2 regions of the Candidatus Desulfatibia sp. genome follow, and region 1 is predicted to be linked to the other one. Evidence: riboswitches for the same ligand, from Rfam matches in the RefSeq annotation. Region 1 holds a riboswitch; the other holds the start of a gene.
The links. A riboswitch is a leader RNA that binds a small molecule or an ion and turns the genes downstream of it on or off. The one in region 1 is predicted to bind cobalamin.

Region 2: another riboswitch for cobalamin. It lies ahead of V3S16_RS08580 (sirohydrochlorin cobaltochelatase); the one in region 1 lies ahead of V3S16_RS16435 (sirohydrochlorin chelatase).

Annotation. Positions count from the first base shown of each region.
Region 1 is NZ_JAZFTO010000358.1:4,416-9,903, reverse strand. Features, by position in the region: partial or broken gene V3S16_RS16450 (methyltransferase domain-containing protein) at 201-824, shown strand; gene V3S16_RS16445 (hypothetical protein) at 870-1,283, opposite strand; gene V3S16_RS16440 (CbtB domain-containing protein) at 1,367-1,489, opposite strand; gene V3S16_RS16435 (sirohydrochlorin chelatase) at 1,691-2,212, opposite strand; cobalamin riboswitch at 2,485-2,674, opposite strand; gene V3S16_RS16430 (SelT/SelW/SelH family protein) at 3,017-3,244, shown strand; gene V3S16_RS16425 (MtaA/CmuA family methyltransferase) at 3,247-4,245, shown strand; gene V3S16_RS16420 (DUF1638 domain-containing protein) at 4,242-4,811, opposite strand; gene cooS (anaerobic carbon-monoxide dehydrogenase catalytic subunit) at 4,860-5,488, opposite strand, start outside.
Region 2 is NZ_JAZFTO010000173.1:4,902-10,389, forward strand. Features, by position in the region: gene V3S16_RS08570 (mannose-1-phosphate guanylyltransferase/mannose-6-phosphate isomerase) at 1-340, shown strand, start outside; gene rfbA (glucose-1-phosphate thymidylyltransferase RfbA) at 423-1,313, shown strand; cobalamin riboswitch at 1,650-1,836, shown strand; gene V3S16_RS08580 (sirohydrochlorin cobaltochelatase) at 1,953-2,843, shown strand; gene V3S16_RS08585 (FecCD family ABC transporter permease) at 2,852-3,922, shown strand; gene V3S16_RS08590 (ABC transporter ATP-binding protein) at 3,922-4,701, shown strand; gene V3S16_RS08595 (ABC transporter substrate-binding protein) at 4,704-5,488, shown strand, end outside.

The DNA of each region.
Region 1 (5,488 bases):
ACCAAATTGTAAAGACTCGCTACGGTAAATTCGCTGAAACAGGCGGCAGCAAGGAGGCCTGTTGACCCAGCAAGGAAAAGCCCGGTTCGGGCTTTGCCGTTGATCAGGGGGTTTATCCCCAAGAAGCGCTTTCCTCGGTCCCGGAGGTTGCTCTCAACCTCTCACGAGGTTGTGGCAATCCCACCGGATTTGCGAACCTTCAGTCCGGTGATGTTGTTGTGGATTTTGGTTGCGGCGGCGGGATTGATGTCATTTTGGCTGCCCGAAAGGTCGGGGAACAAGGTAGAGTGGTCGGGATAGATTTTACTTCAGAAATGATTGAGCGGGCGCAACAGGCTGTAACTGACTCTGACTTGCAAGGCAGAGACATTGAACTTCGTGTTGCGGATATGGGGAAGTCGCAACTTCCAAACGGTTTCGCCGATGTCGTGATATCTAACTGTGTCATCAACCTATGTCCCGACAAAGACGCAGTCTACGAAGAAGCCTCCCGGATACTGAAATCTGGCGGACGGCTCGCCATCTCAGATATTGTCCTCAATGAAGAAATCGATTCTCAATTGGGAGAGCGATTTCAGTCAACATGGGCTGGATGCTTGGGAGGGGCTATCCATGCAGAGGACTACTGGCAGACGGTGAGAAAAGCGGGTTTTACTGAAATTCAGATTGTGGCCCGTCATACCCTCACCCCCGAAGAACTCAAAGCAATGGCTTGTTGTCCGGGCGAAGAATTTACTCCACCTCCTAACAATGAAGACCTCATTCTTGTGGAAGAAAAAGTGGATAGTGTTAAATTCACGGCGGTAAAACCGTCTCTGGTTTGAGAAATTGAATTTAAAACTTGCTCTTGGAGCGTTTTAAAAAATAAATCATGAATCTCTTTTTTTTCCAATATTCCAGAAAGTGGTCAGAATAAGTCCAAGTACAATCGCCAGCATGAATCCCTGAAGGGTCTGGGCTGCATCCGGGTGAAACCTTGCGGGGTTGTTGTATGAAAGCAAGAGGCCTCCCATACGTAAAACCAACCAAACAGCCATGGAAATAAAAATGGCGTTTGGCAGCAAACTCTTAAAAGGGAGCCGGTCGCCTATCAGGGACATAAATCCGCCGATAACCATCCCAAAAACAGCTCCCCCAAAAGAGAATGTAATAACCTCTCTTAAAAGGCTTTCCTCAAAAGGGAAGATACCCGTTATATAGTTTACGAGGATGGATACCCATCCCCAGACAATGCCTGACAATATGCCCAAACAAATCCCTTTTTTTAAATTGCCGTGATCCATAATTATGCCTTTTCCTTAAAAGGTTTAAGTCTGCGCATACGCATTGTAACAACAAATAGGCAACGATACGGCCTTGCCTATATTTAATGACACGGCATTCCTACTACATGTCTGAAATCGTGGAAGGCGTTGTGCGCCCCCTGTGCAAAAGAGTCAACACCGTAGAAAATAATAACCATCATAAATGCAGTAGCGGCAAGAGCCATAAGCAACCGAGGTGATACTGAAAATGCGGTCTGACTAATAGTAGCGAATATTCTCATTTTCTTCTCCTTTTTAACAAAATAAATTCCATCTAAAAAAATCTTCCAACGTTATTAACACTGATCTTTCTTTTTTCACCCACCTCCCTTCTACTTTGAAAATAATTTAAAACCGGGACTTTGTCCCCTATGTATCGGCTATTATCAACCAAGTTTTCGTTGATTGCGGCGTTCGGCTTTGAATCGTTTGGCCTCTTCCTGGGACATGGCAACATACTCAAGCTCTTCGGGAGGAAGCTTGTAACGATCTCTTGGTTCCAGGTCTATTTCGCGCACGTCACAAAGCTGCAATGATTCCTCTATCCTCTTTTTTACGATTTCGACCAGCAGTTCGTCAAAACCGAGATTCTTGCCGAAAATCAGTTTGACGTCAGGGTACTTTTCCGATTCCTTCTTCATCTTAACCGGGATATCCAGCTTCATATGCAGCCCCAGATTCAGGAAGTACGGAATCAGCACTACCAGTTTCGCGCCCTGCTTTACGCATTTTTCCAGGGTCTCTTCAAAATGTGGTCCCAGCCGGGACATGTAACAGGTTTCAACAATATCGTAATGCCCGTATTCCGATAACCGGCATGCAACCTTTTCCATTGCTTCTCCCGCACCAGGAACCCGGCTTCCATGCGCCATAAGGATTATCGCATTCTTGTTTTTCCTATTATCCAACTTCCGCCCCCTTTTTCCGTTTCACCGCCTGGGCGCATAGGGTGTGAAGTACGCTTAGCGCAATGGGGCTGCCGCCCCTGCGTCCCTGGAGAAGCATGTATGGAATCCCCAATGACTATTCTTGGGCATATCACGGTCTTTGAAATGGACTCCAAAACAGTATAAATCCTAATGGAAATAAAGAGGGAGTGAAAGCCGGACGGACAAATATCTTTTAGATGCGCAGAATCTGGATGGGTAATAATCATTAGCCAAACCTTTCCACGAGTTCACTAATTCAAATCAATACTGGCAGGTCTTCTGACTTCCGGGTCATTCTACTTGCCACGCCTTCCCATGCTCACAAGCACAGTGGCTAATTGTGGCTTTCGTATCCGGTTACAGCGGCGGGTCCGTGACGGCTTTCTACCATCTTCCCTTTTTTGCCTCCTGCGGGAGGCAACCAGCATTCTGGTATTATTTAACATGAAGCCTTTAATGTGTCAAGAAAAAAGTAGTGAAGTGAAGTGATAAAAATTCCCTTTTTGAGCTCGGAATTCTGCATAGCTCAATCCCGGCTTTGTCTGTGCCGGTTCTGGGTCATGTATCGGTTCTCCGGTTAGGAATGGTACCAGTTCAAATTCAAGCAGGGTCTATCTTTATTTCTCATTTTGTTCTTGATAAACATAAAGCGAATACTTATCATTTTAAAAAGCAAATTTAACAACACCGGATGTGATGGCCCTTTTATTATCGTTCTGAAAGAATTTCGAACCTGTCACCCGACGGTGTTACATCGGACATCATACAAAAAATGGAATTTTCATGCAGCTGTCAATAGAATACTGCATAACCTGCAATTACAGGCCTATGGCGGCCAGTCTGGCCATTGTCATTAAAAAGGAAATCGGTATTGATACGCAACTTGTCGGATCTAAAAAAGCCGGCGCTTTCGAAGTCATCCTGGACGGAGAGCTGATCTTTTCCAAACTGCAGTCAAACTGTTTCCCCGATCATCAAGAAATCGTAGCAGAACTCAGGGCAGTGAGGTAAGCATGAATCAGAAGGAAAGATTGCTGAGGGCGTTAAAGCAACAGCAGGTGGACAGGCCGCCCGCGGCTGTGCCCACACAAAATGCCACGGCTGAAGTCATGGAAAAAAGCGGGTATAAATGGCCTGCGGCTCAAAAAAATGCCAAAGACATGGCCGGCCTCGCGTGGGCATGCCATGAGATCGGGGGCATTGAGAGCGTGAGAGTACCATTCGACATCAATGTCGAGGCGGAGGCCATGGGTTGCGCCACACGGTTCGGAGATGATTCGACAACCCCTCCCATGTCGACAATGAAAACCAAACAGGATTATGACTCAATCAAGATCCCTGACCCTTTAAGGGACGGAAGAATGCCCGAAGTTCTTGAAGCCATTAAACTACTTAAAGCAAAAACTGGTGACGAGGTTCCGTTAATCGCCGCCCTGGGAACCCCCTTTGAACTCCTCGCCACCACCCTTGATTTTGAAGAGATCATCATGGCATGCATCGAGGACCCGGAATTCATCGAAGCACAGCTTTCAAAGATGACCGAAATTGCAAAACAATATGCCAAGGCAATCGAAAACGCGGGCCCGGATGTGCTGATGCTGGTGGACGGTACTTCCCAGAGCATCGGTCCGACCTATTACGGCCGGTTTTCATTCCCGTATACCAAGTCACTGGTGGAATCTCTGAGCAAGCCCTCTATTTTGCATATATGCGGCAATCCCACCGTCATTCTGAAGATGATGGCGGAAACCGGCGTGAACGCCCTCAGTATCGATCACCCTGTTGACATCCAACATGCACTTGAGGTCACGGAAGGAAAAGTTGCGCTGGTAGGGAAAATTTCTCCCCAGACATTGCTGACCGGCAGCAGGGAAGATATCGTGGCCGAGACCGAGGAATCATTAAAGCTCGGGATGCACGTTGTCGCCCCCGGATGCGGCATTATTCCACAGACCCCGCTCGAAAATCTGAAAGCTTACTTTGAGTGTGTAATCAACTCTAAAAGCGCTTAAGTGCTTTCGATCAGATTAAAAAAATAATCAAGGGTAATCGGCTTGCGCTCGACGGGAAGATTGGTGAATTTGCTGAATTTTTCAACTTTTTCTTCATCAATGGGAATAATTCCTGTATCAAAGACGATTATCCGTTTGTAACCGTCGAACATTGTTTTAAAGTCAAAGTTGAAATCTTTTTTCCCGAGGGCAAACATCTTTTCCCAGTTGTTTACCCAGCCCGCGGAGAGGAAAAATGCCGTCCCCTCATTGTTGAGGCGCATGATTTCTTCAGGACCGACCAGCGCCTCAAGACAGTTTCCGGCATGGATCTTTTTTGCATCATATTGCTCCAGGATTGCCATGATCTCCGGATGGCAATGACCATAGAGCACTTTGAGCTCGGTCCCTGTCTTTTTGTTTTCCTCCAGAGCTTCGATCAGCGCCTCTTTCAATCTGTCAAAATTTACATGCAGCGCTGCTTCGAGATAGATTATTTTCCAATCCAGTCCCTTATCTCCGAGCAGATACTCCAGCTCCTCCTTAAATATCCCGCAGCTGATAAATATGATCGCTTTATTTTCCATTATAAAACCATGTTGGCATCAAATCCGGTTAGAATCGCCGCTGCTTTTTTAATCAAACCCAATTTCCTTTCTCTTTTCCAGAACGTGGCTTTCGATCGCCTCAGCGGCCCTGAACGGGTTGTCCTCAAGCAGCATTCTTCCGCCGGTAAGGTTCTCCATTTCTTCGGTTAAGTATTTCGTTACGAGCGAGCTTCCGCTTATCATAGGTTTTGGTGATACGTGGGTAAGAAGCCCAAACGCCAGAGCCGTGAATATGTCTGCAATGGCTTTCTGTTCCATGTACTCGGGAACAGATGCGGCCACCGGTACCTGACTGGTATCGCAGCCGATTGTCCATGCCAGCGCAGCAATGGTATCCAGAATTTTCCCCACATCCGTACATGATCCATAGGAAACAATCGGTGGAACGTCATGCTTTTCGCAAACGGACCTGAGTTTAGAACCTGCCATTTTCGTCATTTCCATAGTTGACATGCCCATGTTTTGATGAGTGGAGGAGCAGCAACCGGCACCGATGACCATGATGTCGCGCTTGATCAGCTCAATCGTGATTTCTTGAATTGATCGCCCGCCCATCTCGTGGCGAACATTCGTACAACCGACAACTGCCACAACCCCTTTGATATTGCCTTTTTTCATCTCGCCGATGAAAGTATAGATATCGTTGCCAAACATTT
Region 2 (5,488 bases), on a different contig from region 1:
ATCGATTGTTACCAGACTCAAGGAAAAGGGCCGTCGGGAATATCAAAAGCATAAGACCGTACATCACCACTGGGGGACCTTCACCGTGCTGGATCTGCAAGGTGATTTCAGGATTGCAAAGCTGATCGTATATCCGGGCTCGGCACTTCAAATAAAAACCGACACTTCCGCGGCAAAACAGTTGTTCGTGCTCAAAGGCAAGGTCAAGACGACTTTGCAGAATCAAGACAAGCTGCTAAATAAAGGGCAGTCTGTAGATCTTTCTGCCAGCCAATCCGCTGAGCTGGAAAACCCCGGAACAGAACCACTGATCATGATTGAAGTAAAACTGGCATCCTAATTGAGTCAAAACTCAATTAGGTGTTATCCGTTATTGGTTATCTGTTATTGGTTTTTAGTGAAAAATAAAAGGAATTATATTTATGAAGGGGATAATTTTAGTAGGCGGCTCCGGATCACGACTTTATCCAATAACCCGTGTGGTAAGCAAGCAGCTCTTGCCGGTATATGACAAGCCCATGGTCTATTATCCACTGTCCGTTTTAATGCTGGCAGGTATTCGGGAAATACTTTTTATTTCCACACCCGAGGATTCACGTTTATTTCAAAAGCTCCTGGGAGACGGCTCGCAACTGGGGCTTTCTTTCTCCTTTGAAACCCAGCCAAAGCCGGAAGGGATAGCACAGGCCTTTATTATCGGCAAAGCGTTCATTGGCAATGACCCGGTTTGCCTGATTCTGGGAGACAATATATTTTACGGCCACAATTTTACCAGAATTTTAAAAAATGCGGTTCAACTCCAGCAGGGTGGTTTGATTTTCGGATACCTGGTAAAGGACCCTCAACGTTACGGTGTTGTGGAATTCGACGTTGACGGCAATGTCCTCGGGATCGAGGAGAAGCCCAAAAAGCCCAAATCGAATTACGCCGTGCCCGGTCTCTATCTTTACGACAACGATGTGGTCAACATCGCCGCCAACCTCAAACCATCGGCGCGGGGAGAGCTTGAAATTACGGACGTTAATATGGCGTATCTGGAAAGAGGTCAACTCAGGGTCGAACTTCTGGGAAGAGGTTTTGCCTGGCTGGACACCGGAACCCAGGAAGCCCTGCAACAAGCCGCCAGTTTTGTTGAAGCCATTCAGCAGCGCCAGGGACTTAAAATATCATGTATTGAAGAAATTGCCTACAGCCTGGGCTACATCGACAAAGAACAGCTCGCCAAGCTTGCAGCTCCAATGATACAAAACGAATATGGACAATATTTGATGGATTTAATTGCCGAAGACGAAAACAATCTAAAAACCAACTAAACTGATCGGTTCTAGGTTCAGGGGTTCTAGGTTCAAAGGTTATTAACTCTTGATATTACTTAATGTTACAACTCAATATCAGGGTTGGTCTCTTGCAACCGTTGGGTGAAAATCACTTGTCGGCTCTATTGAAACGTAACTTTCTTGGGTTGATCCTGTAAGGGTTCATTAACCCGGAACCTTGAACGTTGAACCGCTCAACCTAGGTACTATTTGAACTGCACAGCGAGTGCATTTCCCGTCCCGCCAAGGCGTGACTGTAGGGAGCTTCAAACAGATGTCAGTCCCCTCCTTCTGCATGGCATGAAATTTCACTATTGACTTGATTGCTCCAATCTTTTATATAGTTGTAAAGGTGCCGTTTGGATTAAAAGGGAATCCCGTTAAAGTCGGGAGCGGTCCCGCCGCTGTACTCGGGGACGAACATTGCAGGAGGCCACTGATGGGGATAAACCCATTGGGAAGGCGCAATTAGTAGATTGATCCGAAAGTCAGAAGACCTGCCTTAGCAGTAAGTCAATCCCTTGCGGTGACGGGGATTATGAAAAATCAGAAAAGGGTGAAGTAAACTGGGTGCAACCCTTCAAGCCAAAATTGGTTTGAAGGGTTTTTTTTCGTTAAAGATTCAAATCGAGGTGAATGATGGTTAAGCTAAAGACAATGCTTTTACTGCCGATTTTGTTGATAGTTTTGCTATTAGCAACCTCGGCTACTGCCGGTCAACAAGGGCGCAAGCGTACCATGAAAAAAGGAATTCTACTGGTTGCTTTCGGTACCAGCCGACCGGAAGCCCAGTCAGCCTTTAGAAACATTGAAAATATGGTCAAGGCTGCTTATCCCGGTATTCCGGTTCGCTGGGCTTACACCTCGGAGATGGTCCGCAAAAAGCTGGCCAAAGGCGGAGTTTATCTGGATTCACCGGAAGTCGCTCTGGCCAAAATGATGGATGAAGGCTTTACGCATGTAGCCGTGCAGTCTTTGCATACCATTGCTGGAAAAGAATTTCATGATCTCGTCAAAAATGCGCGTGCCTTCGCCCAAATGAACGGCGGCTTTGAAAGCGTTTTGGTTGGTTATCCGCTGTTGGGAAAAGAAGAGGATCTAGCGCGGGTTGTTGAGGCAATTATAAAAATTATTCCGAATGATAGAAAAAAACATGAGGCCGTTGTTCTGATGGGTCATGGCTCAACGCACATATCCAGCGCTGTTTATGCGGCCATGATGTTTTATTTGCAGCTGAAAGATCCCAATATCTTTGTGAGTACCATTAAGGGATCACTGCCAATTGAGGATATCAAGAAGATACTCCTTCAGAAGAACATTAAAAAAGCTTATCTCATGCCTTTCATGTCGGTAGCCGGTGTGCATGCCCGGAATGATATGGCCGGTGACCAGAAGGATTCCTGGAAATCGATTTTGACTCAGGCTGGAATAACATGTGTTCCGATTCTCAAGGGGACGGCCGAATACAATGAAATTGCGGCTGTCTGGATCGACCACCTGGGCGAGATGCTTGCACGTTTTGAATAGGATTTGAAATGACAGAGGATATCAAGCAAAAATCAGGGCCGCGTTTGGGCCGTTCAAAGGTTTCACAAGGCAGCCAGGTGATCCTTTTGATGCTTTTGCTGGTGCTTATCATTGTGGCTTCCGCCGGCATGGGATATATTAAAATACCTTTTAGCGATGTCATCAGGATTGTTTTGGCTAAAATTACCGGCAACACCGGTATTTTGGCCGGTATGGACAAACTATTGCCGGTAGTGGTTTTGGATGTGCGCCTGCCGCGCATTTTGACGGCGGCAACTGTCGGCGGCGGATTGGCCATAGCGGGTGTAGTTTTTCAGGGGATACTTTTAAATCCCTTAGCGGATCCGTATACCCTGGGAGTGTCTGCCGGCGCTGCCTTTGGAGCCTCGCTGGCCATCTTGTTCAACATCAGTTTTATGAGCACGTGGTCGGTTCCTCTGCTGGCATTCATAGGAGCCATGAGCACCCTGCTGTTCGTCCTGTACCTCTCATCGTCCGGTGGCGGGTACTCCTCCAACAATCTGATCCTGTCCGGTATCATCGTGGCCGCTATTTTGTCGGCCGGCATTAGCTTCTTGAAATATATCGCCGATGAGCAGGTCTCAATCATTATTTTCTGGCTTATGGGCAGTTTTGCCTCCAAAACATGGACGGATGTATCCATCACTCTGATTTGCGTCTTTTTTGGGTTCTGCGTTTTTCTATTCTATTCCAGGGATTTGAATCTTATGTCTTTAGGCGATCGGACGGCTTCCTCCCTCGGTGTCGACACCCAAAAAGTACCGCTGATTCTTCTGCTAACCGCCTCTTTGGTGACGGCAATCTGTGTTTCGGTATCCGGAATTATCGGTTTTGTGGGACTTTTAGTGCCACATATGATGCGATCCATTACCGGACCGGACAATCAAAAGCTGATCCCTGTTTCTCTGCTGGCGGGTGCGATTTTGCTACTGGGAGCGGATACAATCACCCGGGCGGTGTTGCCCAACGAGATACCCATCGGCGTACTGACCGCGCTGATTGGCGGGCCTTTTTTCTGTTACATCTTCAGAAAACAGCAAACAGCTAAGGTGTGGTAGTGGAGAAACTTTTTGAAATCGACCAAATTTCTTTTGGTTATAAATCGAAAAGGGTTATTGAAGGACTTTCCCTTACCCTTGCAGCCGGCGTGTTTTATGGAATCATAGGGCCCAACGGATGCGGCAAAACAACATTGCTCGATCTGATGATAAACCACCACCAGCCGGCTGCCGGCCGAATCCGTTACAAGGGTAAAACTCTGGCAGGTTATTCCAAAAAGGCACTATCCAGAGAAATCGCACTGGTTCCGCAGAATTTTTACATCAACTTTCCGTTTACGGCTAAAGAAGTGGTAATGATGGGCCGCTATCCTCATATCAAAAGGTTTGCGGCCCCATCGACCCGGGATATAAGGTTTGTTCATGACATAATGGAGCAGACAGACACCCTGGCATTTGAAAACCGTTTTATTACGCAGCTTAGCAGCGGGGAGCGACAGCGTGTTATTTTCGCAAGAGCGCTGGCACAGGATTCACCGGTTTTGATTCTGGACGAAGCTACGTCAAACCTGGATATCAATCACGCCCTCGGCATGCTGAAGCTGGCGGCCCAGGGGGTTGAAGACGAAACAAAAACGGTGATTGCCGTGATGCAGGATATTAATCTTGCCGCTGCATTTTGCGATCATCTTATTTTTGTACAGCATGGGAATGTGGTCGCTAACGGACCCGTAGACAAGATTTTAAACAGCGAGATCCTGCGAGATGTTTTTCAAGTTGACAGCAAAATTTATTTTGAGCCGTATTCGGACTCCATGCAGGTAGTATTTAGGAAATAGAAATGTTTTATAGTAGAACCTTAACATTGTTTATGCTGATATTGGCGGGCTCCGCCATCCAAGCGGAAGCAAAAAGCCTGCCTTTTGGGGTCAATGCCGGTGCGGTAATCATCGATCAGGCCGGCCGGCGTATTGATGCGCACCAGCCGTATCAAAGGATAATTTCACTTTACGGCGCGCACACGGAAAATCTTTTTTCACTGGGTCTCGATGCGGAAATTATCGGTGTATCGCCCAACGAAGCGTATCCGCCCAAGGCGCGATCCAAGCCGGTTTTTTCATACCATGATGATCCCGAAAAATTTATGGCGGCCAGGCCGGATTTAGTCCTGATACGTCCCATGATCGATCGCGGATATCCACAGCTGGTGCAGCGATTTGAAAAAAGCGCCATCACGGTTGTGTCACTGCAGCCCGGCACAATTGATGCAATGTATGTTTACTGGGAAATTCTGGGAATTCTGACAGGAAAGCAAGACCGAGCACGGCAGATGATCGCACAGTTTAAGCACAAGGTGTCGGAAATCGAATTATTGACAGCGCCAATCTTAACCAAAAAAAAAGTGTACTTTGAAGCCATTCACAAACATATGAAAACGTTTGCACCGGATGCCATGGCAATGTTTGCCCTCAAGACCGCCGGCGGGGTTAACATAGCCCAAGATGCACAACAGGTTAGAAGCACCAACATCGCGTTTTACGGCAAGGAGAGAATCCTTTCCCATGCTGATGAAATCGATGTGTTTATGGCTCAGCAAGGGGCCATGAACCGGCCCACGGTATCTTT